One region of the Polaromonas sp. P1_G2 genome, then DNA from elsewhere that is predicted to be linked to it. Evidence: predicted binding sites of a transcription regulator. Region 1 holds the regulator's gene; the other holds the start of a gene.
The links. Region 1 encodes sigma-54, which starts transcription at its own class of promoters, with help from an activator protein. Its sites were predicted from a motif close to TGGCANGNAANCTGCTTT; they were not measured.
Positions count from the first base shown of each region.

Region 2: the regulator sigma-54 is predicted to act here: its motif matches at 1,959-1,976, upstream of AC1D0P_RS09715 (CmpA/NrtA family ABC transporter substrate-binding protein).

Region 1 covers NZ_JBFUBY010000003.1:14,259-18,454, forward strand. The annotation lists gene AC1D0P_RS00715 (THUMP domain-containing class I SAM-dependent RNA methyltransferase) at 1-1,269, opposite strand, end outside; gene AC1D0P_RS00720 (RNA polymerase factor sigma-54) at 1,411-2,946, opposite strand; gene lptB (LPS export ABC transporter ATP-binding protein) at 3,081-3,863, opposite strand; gene lptA (lipopolysaccharide transport periplasmic protein LptA) at 3,880-4,196, opposite strand, start outside.
Region 2 covers NZ_JBFUBY010000070.1:5,717-9,541, reverse strand. The annotation lists gene ntrB (nitrate ABC transporter permease) at 1-487, opposite strand, end outside; gene AC1D0P_RS09715 (CmpA/NrtA family ABC transporter substrate-binding protein) at 545-1,789, opposite strand; gene AC1D0P_RS09710 (ANTAR domain-containing response regulator) at 2,167-2,799, opposite strand; gene tsaD (tRNA (adenosine(37)-N6)-threonylcarbamoyltransferase complex transferase subunit TsaD) at 2,993-3,825, shown strand, end outside.

The DNA.
Region 1 (4,196 bases):
CTTGCCGGGGAGCTTGAGGTCGGGCGTGAGCACGTGGGCCGTCCAGCCCGCGTAGTTTTTCTTCCAGTGCGCGGCCAGCTGTGGAAAGAAGTCGGCCGCTTCCTCGCCCCAGGCGTTCTGCGCCTGCTCGCGGCCCGGGTTGGCCGAGCGGTCGCGCGGGGTTTCGAAGGCCGGCTCTTCGCGCGTGTCACCGCTGTCCTGGTTCAGCGGCTGGCCGAACTCGTCGATGGGCTGGTTGCGGTGGTCGTGCTGGACTTCCCGGCTCTGCTGGCGGCGCTGGTCGCGGCCCTGCACACCGGTGATACCGGCCACGCCGGCTACATCGATACGTTCGCCATAGGGCGGGTTCACCAGCATCACGCCCGAGGGCGCGGGTGGCATGCGCTGCAGCGCGTCGCCGCCGCGGAATTCCACCGCATTGGCCACGCCGGCGCGCTCGGCATTGCGTTCGGCGAAATCGACCATGCGGAAGGACACATCGCTGCCGAACACCGGCGCCGTGGGTTCGGTGATGGCGGCCTCGGCCTGGTCCAGCAGGCCGTCCCACACATGGCCCTGGAAGGGCAGGTATTTCTGGAAGGCGAAACGGCGGTTGATGCCTGGCGCGATGTTGCAGGCGATCTGCGCCGCCTCGATGGCGATGGTGCCCGAGCCGCAGCAGGGGTCGTAGAGCGGAACGCCGTCCTTGCACAGCTGGTCCCAGCCGCTGGCGGCGATCATCGCGGCGGCCAGGGTTTCTTTCAGTGGCGCATCGCCCTTGTCTTCGCGCCAGCCGCGTTTGAACAGGGGCTCACCCGAGGTGTCGATGTAAATCGTGACGGTGTCCGTCGTCAGGTGCACATAGACGCGCACGTCGGGCCAGCGCGTATCGACGCTGGGCCGCACGTCGTCGAACTTGGCGCGGAAGCGGTCGGCGATGGCGTCCTTGATCTTCAGCGCCGCGAAGTTCAGGCTCTGCAGCGGGCTGTGCTGGGCGGTGATCTCAACCTTGAAGGTCTGCTTGGGCGTGAACCAGATTTCCCAGGCCACGTTGGCGGCGGCGTTGTAAAGGTCTTGTTCACTGCGGTACTGGTTGTGCTGCAACTCGATCAGCACGCGCTGGGCCAGGCGGCTGTGCAGGTTGAGCTGCAGCGCGTCGCGCCAGGAAGCCTGCAACTGCACGCCGGCGCGCCAGGCCTTGCCCTGGATGCCGGTGACGCGCTGCACCTCGGTGGCCAGCAAGGCCTCGACGCCGGCGGCGCACGGTAAAAACAATTGGAGCTGGTTCATGTCGGACTCTTCAAAAGGGCTGCTGGAAATTCGATTATCGGGATGCAGGGCAAGGCGCACGGAGCGCAGGAACCGGAATGCACTTGGGTGCATGAGGATTCCGAGCACCGCGCAACGCCGCCATGCGCCCGAGAATCGGATTTACAGTGATTTGCGTAAATTAGCCGGCGCGATGCGCAAAGCCTCTCGGTACTTGGCCACGGTGCGGCGCGCGCATTCGATGCCCTGCTCCTTGAGCATTTCGGAAATCTGGTTGTCGCTGAGCGGCTTTTTCAGGCTCTCGGAGGAGACGAACTGCTTGATCAGCGCGCGCACGGCGGTGCTGGAAGCGTTGCCGCCGGTTTCGGTGCCCAGCGCGGAGCCGAAGAAGTATTTGAGCTCAAAAGTGCCGAAGGGCGTGCCCATGTACTTGGCGGTGGTCACGCGCGAAATCGTGGACTCATGCAGGCCCAGTTCGTCGGCGATCTCGCGCAGCACCAGCGGGCGCATGGCGAGTTCGCCGTGCGTGAAGAAGTTTTTCTGCCGCTCGACGATGGCGCTGCTCACGCGCAGGATGGTGTCGAAGCGCTGCTGGATGTTCTTGATGAACCAGCGCGCCTCCTGCAGACGCTGCTGTAGCGCCTGGCCGCCCTGGCCCTTGTGCTGCTTGAGGGCGTTGGCGTAGATGTCGTGCACGCGCAGGCGCGGCATCACGTCGCCGTTGAGCGAGACCTTGAAACCCCGGCCCGACTTCACGACGATGACGTCGGGCACGATCAGGTTGCGCTCCACGTTCACGAAGCGGCGGCCGGGTTTGGGGTCGAGCCGGCCTATCACGGCAATCGCGCCCCGGACGGCGGCTTCGGTGAATCCGCACAGGTGCGACAGGCGCTTCAGGTCGCGTTTGGCCAGCAGCTCCATGGGCTGCTTGCACATGGCGATAGCGGCGCGGGTCTCTTCGCAGTCCTTGCAGTCCAGCAACTGCAGGCCCAGGCATTCGGCCAGGTTGCGCGCGCCCACGCCGGCCGGCTCCATGTGGTGCAGCAGCTTGAGCGCCATGGCAAAACGCTGCTCAAGGTCCTCGGCCTGTTCCAGGTCATCCCCGGCCAGGCCCGCCGCGAGCGAGGCCAGGCTGTCTTCGAGGTAGCCGTCGTCATTGAGCGACTCGATCAGGAAATGCAGGGCCGCGCGGTCCTCTTCGGACAGGCGCAGGCCCAACGACTGGCGGTGCAAATGGTCTTGCAGCGACTCGTGGGCGCCCGTCAGGTCGGAGGCCTCAGTGTCGCCCTCGTCGTTGTTGTTCTTGCGCGCCGGCGCATCGCTGCCCCATTCGCTGTCGTCGGGCGTGGTCTCCACCGTGCCGTCGCCTTCCCAGCTTTCCTCGAGCTTGGGTTCGGCGCTGACCTCGGCATCGGCGGGGGCCGAAGTCCCGGCATCCTCCGCGCCGCCGCCCGTCGAATCCGCCGCGGATTCAAACTCGCGGCTGTCCTGGCTGACCGGCGTGTTGAGGTGCTCCAGGCCGAACTCTTCGCGCACGGCGGTTTCTTCCGCCACCTCGAGAAACGGGTTTTCGTCGAGCATCTGCTCGACCTCCTGGCTCAGCTCGAGCGTCGACAGCTGCAGCAGCCGTATCGACTGCTGCAGCTGGGGCGTCAGCGCAAGGTGCTGCGAGACGCGGAGCGAGAGGCCCTGCTTCATGTCAAGGAGCTTTGATCGAAGCGCAGAAAAAGTGCGAGCAGGGGCCGCGGAACTGGCTTTGCCAGGCCGCAGGCGCCGCCCCCTCGGGGGGGAGGGAGCTACACGAAGTGAGCGACAACAGGGGGAGTGTCATCCTACATCTTGAAGTGTTCACCGAGGTACACGCGTCGCACATCGGCGTTGTTCACGATCTCGGAGGGCGTGCCCTGGGCCAGCACGTGGCCGTCGCTGATGATGTAGGCGTGGTCGCAGATGCCCAGCGTTTCGCGCACGTTGTGGTCGGTGATCAGCACGCCGATGCCGCGCGACTTCAGGAAGCCGATGATGCGCTGGATCTCGATCACGGCGATCGGGTCAATGCCGGCAAAAGGCTCGTCGAGCAGGATGAAGCGCGGCTGGGTCGCCAGGGCGCGGGCGATCTCGACGCGGCGGCGCTCGCCGCCCGACAGCGCCGGGGCCGGCGAATTGCGCAGGTGGYCCACCCGCAGGTCCTGCAGCAGGCCGTCAAGGCGCGACTCGATCTCGGCGCGGCCCAGCGGCTTGCCGTTCGCGCCCAGCTGCAGTTCGAGCACGGCGCGCACGTTTTCCTCCACCGTGAGCTTGCGAAAGATCGAGGCTTCCTGCGGCAGGTAGCTCAGGCCCAGGCGCGCGCGCAGGTGAATCGGCATGTGCTCGACCGACTGGCCGTCGATGGAGATCTCGCCCGCGTCGGCGCGCACCAGGCCCACGATCATGTAGAACGAAGTCGTCTTGCCGGCGCCGTTGGGGCCCAGCAGGCCCACGACCTCGCCTTTTTGCACGGCCACCGAGACGTCCTGAACGACCTTGCGGCTGCCGTAGGATTTTTGCAGCCCTTGCGCAACGAGGCGGCTGGGGGTCGCGGCCGGGGCCGCCGAAGTGTCAGTCACCACATCCATCTGTGAAAGGTTCTTTCTAGTTCTTTTCAGTGCCCAGCGTGGTGCTGGGGCGCAGGGCGGCGGGCGGGGCCGCGGGAGCGGTGGCCGGCGCCGACGCGGCGGCGCGCGGCGACAGCATGGCGCGTATCCGGCCGCTCGGGTTGGCGGCGGTCTGGTTCTGTGCGCCGCCGTCCACGGTGAAGACGTCGGTGTTGTTGTCGTAGACGATCACGGCGCCGGTGGTTTCGTCCACCAGGGTGGCGCCGTTGTAGCGGCGCACCACGGCGCGCTTGATGAATTTGACGAGGTCGGCGCGGCTGTCGTATTCAATGCGCTCGCCTTCGCCTTCGATGT
Region 2 (3,825 bases), on a different contig from region 1:
ACATGCGGCTCAAAAAGTTGAAGCGGCCGATCATGAAACCGACCGGGATGCCGACAACGGCCGGCATGCCGAAGCCCATGGCCACGCGCTTGAGCGAGGACAGCACGTTCCAGCCCACGCCCTGGTCGTTGGGGCCCTTGCTGTAGAAGGGGTCGCTGAAGATCTGCACCGCCTGCGTGAAGGTGTCCCTGGGCGAGGGAATGCTGCCGCCCGTGCCCATGAAGACCAGCTCCCATACCAGCACCAGCAGGCCCAGGCCCAGCAGGGGCGGCAGCAGGGCCAGCCAGAGAAAAGAGGCGTCCCAGGGCGCGCGCGCCGGCGGGGTGGCGGCGGCCGCCTGCACCGCGGGGGAAGGGGTGGTGGGATTTGTCATGTCGTTGGCGGCGGGCGCCGATGGAAGGGCGCCGGTATCCCGGGCTCGGGCTTTGTCGCCGCCGCGGGCCGCGGGCGCGGCCTCGAGCGGGCTGTGGAATACGGCACTGACCATGGCGTGACCTCTTTGCGTGGGGTGGAAGGTTCGGTGGGCGGGTGGCGGGGCGCGGGCCTAGGCGTGAACCTTGAAGCTGTCGGCGTACTTTTTCGGGTCCTTGCCGTCCCAGACCGTGCCGTCCATCAGCTTGCTGCTGCGCATGATCTCTTTGGGAACGCTGGCCTTGGCGGCCGTGGCTGCCTGCTTGTAGACGTCGATGTGGTTGATCTGCTTGGCAATGCCCAGGTAGTCGGGATGCTCCTTGATCAGGCCCCAGCGCTTGTGCTGCGTGAGGAACCACATGCCGTCGGAGAGGTAAGGGAAGCTCACCGCACCGTCGTTGTAGAACTTCATGTAGTTGGGGTCGTCCCAGGTCTTGCCCATGCCGTTCTGGTAGCGGCCCAGGATGCGCTGGTTGATGGCGTCGACGCTGGTGTTGACGTAGCTCTTGTCGGCCACGGTCTCGGCCATCTTGTTCTTGTTGGAGAGGCTGGCGTCAATCCATTTGCCGGCCTCGATGATGGCGGCGGTGACGGCGCGCGCGGTGTTGGGGTATTTCTTGACGAAGTCGGCGGTGGTGCCCAGCACTTTTTCGGGATGATCCTTCCAGACGTCCTGGGTGGTCACTGCGGTCACGCCTATGCCGTCGATGATGGCGCGGTGGCCCCAGGGCTCGCCCACGCAGAAGCCGTCCATATTGCCCACGCGCATATTGGCCACCATCTGCGGCGGCGGCACGGTGATGACCTTGGCGTCCTTCATCGGGTTGATGCCGTTGGCGGCCAGCCAGTAGTACAGCCACATGGCGTGCGTGCCGGTGGGAAAGGTCTGGGCGAAGGTGTATTCGCGCTTGTCGCTGGCCATCAGCTTGGCCAGGCCCGCGCCGTCGACGGCGCCCTTGTCGGCGAGCTTCTTGGACAGCGTGATGGCCTGGCCGTTGTTGTTGAGCGTCATCAGCACGGCCATGTCCTTCTTGGGGCCGGCCGTGCCCATGTGCACGCCGTAGACCAGGCCGTAAAGCACGTGGGCGAAGTCCAGTTCGCCGTTGACCAGCTTGTCGCGCACGCCGGCCCAGCTGGCTTCCTTGGTCGGGATGATCTTGACGCCGTATTTCTGGTCTATGCCCAGTACCGAGGCCATCACCACCGAGGCGCAGTCGGTCAGGGGGATGAAGCCGATCTTGACTTCCTTTTTCTCGGGCGCGTCGGAGCCTTGGGCATACACGGCGGCGCGCAGGGCGGGGTTGATGCCCACGGCGCCCACGGCCGCGGCCTGCAGCACGGTGCGGCGTGTCAGCGAAGATTTCAGCAGTTCAGTCATGTGTCGGCTCCAGGTAAAAAAAGCAAAAGACAAAAACAAAAAAGGCGCTCGACCCGGGCAGCCACGTTGAACGTGATGCAGGGTGCGAACGCCTTTGTTCCTTGGGGCACCACACACTTCGCCGTTGAAGTGCTGTGCCGGATGGCCATCATTGACCAGTGCCTAGGGCATTGCAAAAGCTGTGCCAGGGTTGGCCAGCGTTGCCAAAAGAGTTGTTCTTGAGAGTGGAGATGCCAGGGAAGTCTTCTTGTGCCTGCAATCACGCACGCCCTGAAAAAACTTCACATGGTCGAAGCGCCGCGATGTGGATCCCGATAGGTGCACCTGATTTGTGCGCTGCACCAATTGAGGGTGGCCGGGGCGGCCAAGCCGGTGGATCAGCCCAGCAGGTCCAGGGCGTCCAGCATGCGCTGGGCCACTTCGCCAAGCCGCAGGCCCTTGTCCATGGCGGCCTTGCGCAGCTTTTCGTAGGCGGCCTGCTCCGAGAGTCCCTGGCGCTGCATCAGCATGCCCTTGGCCCGGTCTATGACCTTGCGCTCATGCAGCTCGGTTTTGGCGTGCGCCAGTTCCTTGCGCAGGCCCTGCTCGTGCTCAAAGCGCGCCATGGCCACGTCCAGGATGGGACGGATACGGTCCGGGGACAGGCCGGCCACCACATAGGCTGACACGCCGGCAGCGACGGCGTCCTTGACGTGGCTGGTGTCGTTGTCATTGGTGAACAGCACGATGGGCCGACGGGCGTCCCGGGTCGCCATCACCACGTGCTCCAGCGAATCGCGGGCTTCGCTTTCGGCGTCCACGATGATCATGTCGGGTTGCAGTTGCGCCAGTCGTTCGTCCAGGAAGGTGTCGGCCGGGAGCACCGCGACGATGTTGTAACCGTTCTCCAGCAGCCCGATGCGCAACTGGCGAGAGCGTTCGGCCAGTTCCCGCGCATGGGCGTCATCGGATACGGACTCCAGCAGGTCCGGGGCGATGATGACAAGGCGCAGGGATTGGGACGGTGTCATGGAGCCGTAAGTGCAAGAAACGTGCCCCCACGGTCGCGCACTTCGTGTCGCTCCCTGCCCCGCCGAGGGGGCCGCCCGCCTGCGGCCCGGCAAAGCCGGTTCCGCGGCTCATGCTGGTGTGAAGAACTTCACGGTCGCAAGTTGGGATGGTTCGCCTCCTTTGGGGGCATTGCCTAAACCTTACACTCGAATGATGGTAGTTCTTGGAATCGAATCGAGTTGTGACGAAACCGGTGTGGCGCTGGTGGATGCCAGCGGCAGTGCCGTGCCGCGCCTGCTGTCGCACGCCCTGTTCAGCCAGATCGACATGCACCAGGCTTATGGCGGTGTGGTGCCTGAGCTGGCGAGCCGGGACRATATCCGGCGTGTTTTGCCTTTGACGCACCAGGTGATGGCGGAGGCGGGCAGCAGCCTGGCACAGGTCGACGTGGTGGCTTACACGCGCGGGCCCGGTCTTGCGGGAGCGCTGCTGGTGGGCGCTGGCGTAGCCTGTTCGCTGGCAGCGGCGCTGGGCAAACCGGCCATGGGGGTGCATCACCTGGAGGGCCACCTGCTGTCGCCTTTCCTGAGCGCGGATCCGCCTGAGTTTCCTTTTGTGGCCTTGCTGGTCTCCGGCGGGCACACGCAGCTGATGCGGGTGGACCGCGTGGGCAGCTACGAGCTGCTCGGTGAAACCATTGACGACGCGGCCGGCGAGGCTTTTGACAAGTCGGCCAAGCTCATGGGCCTGCCTTATCCCGGTGGACCGCATCTGTCCAAACTGGCAGAGGGGGGCGACGGGACCGCTTTCAAGCTGCCGCGGCCTTTGCTGCACAGCGGCGACCTGGACTTTTCGTTTGCCGGGCTCAAGACCGCAGTGCTGACGCAGGCCAAAAAGCTGGGGCCGGACCTGGAAAGCCGCAAGGCTGACCTGGCGGCGGCCACGCAGGCGGCAATTGTGGAGGTGCTGGTGAAGAAGTCATTGGCCGCCATGGCGCAAACCGGGCTCAAGCGGCTGGTGGTGGCGGGCGGCGTTGGCGCCAATGC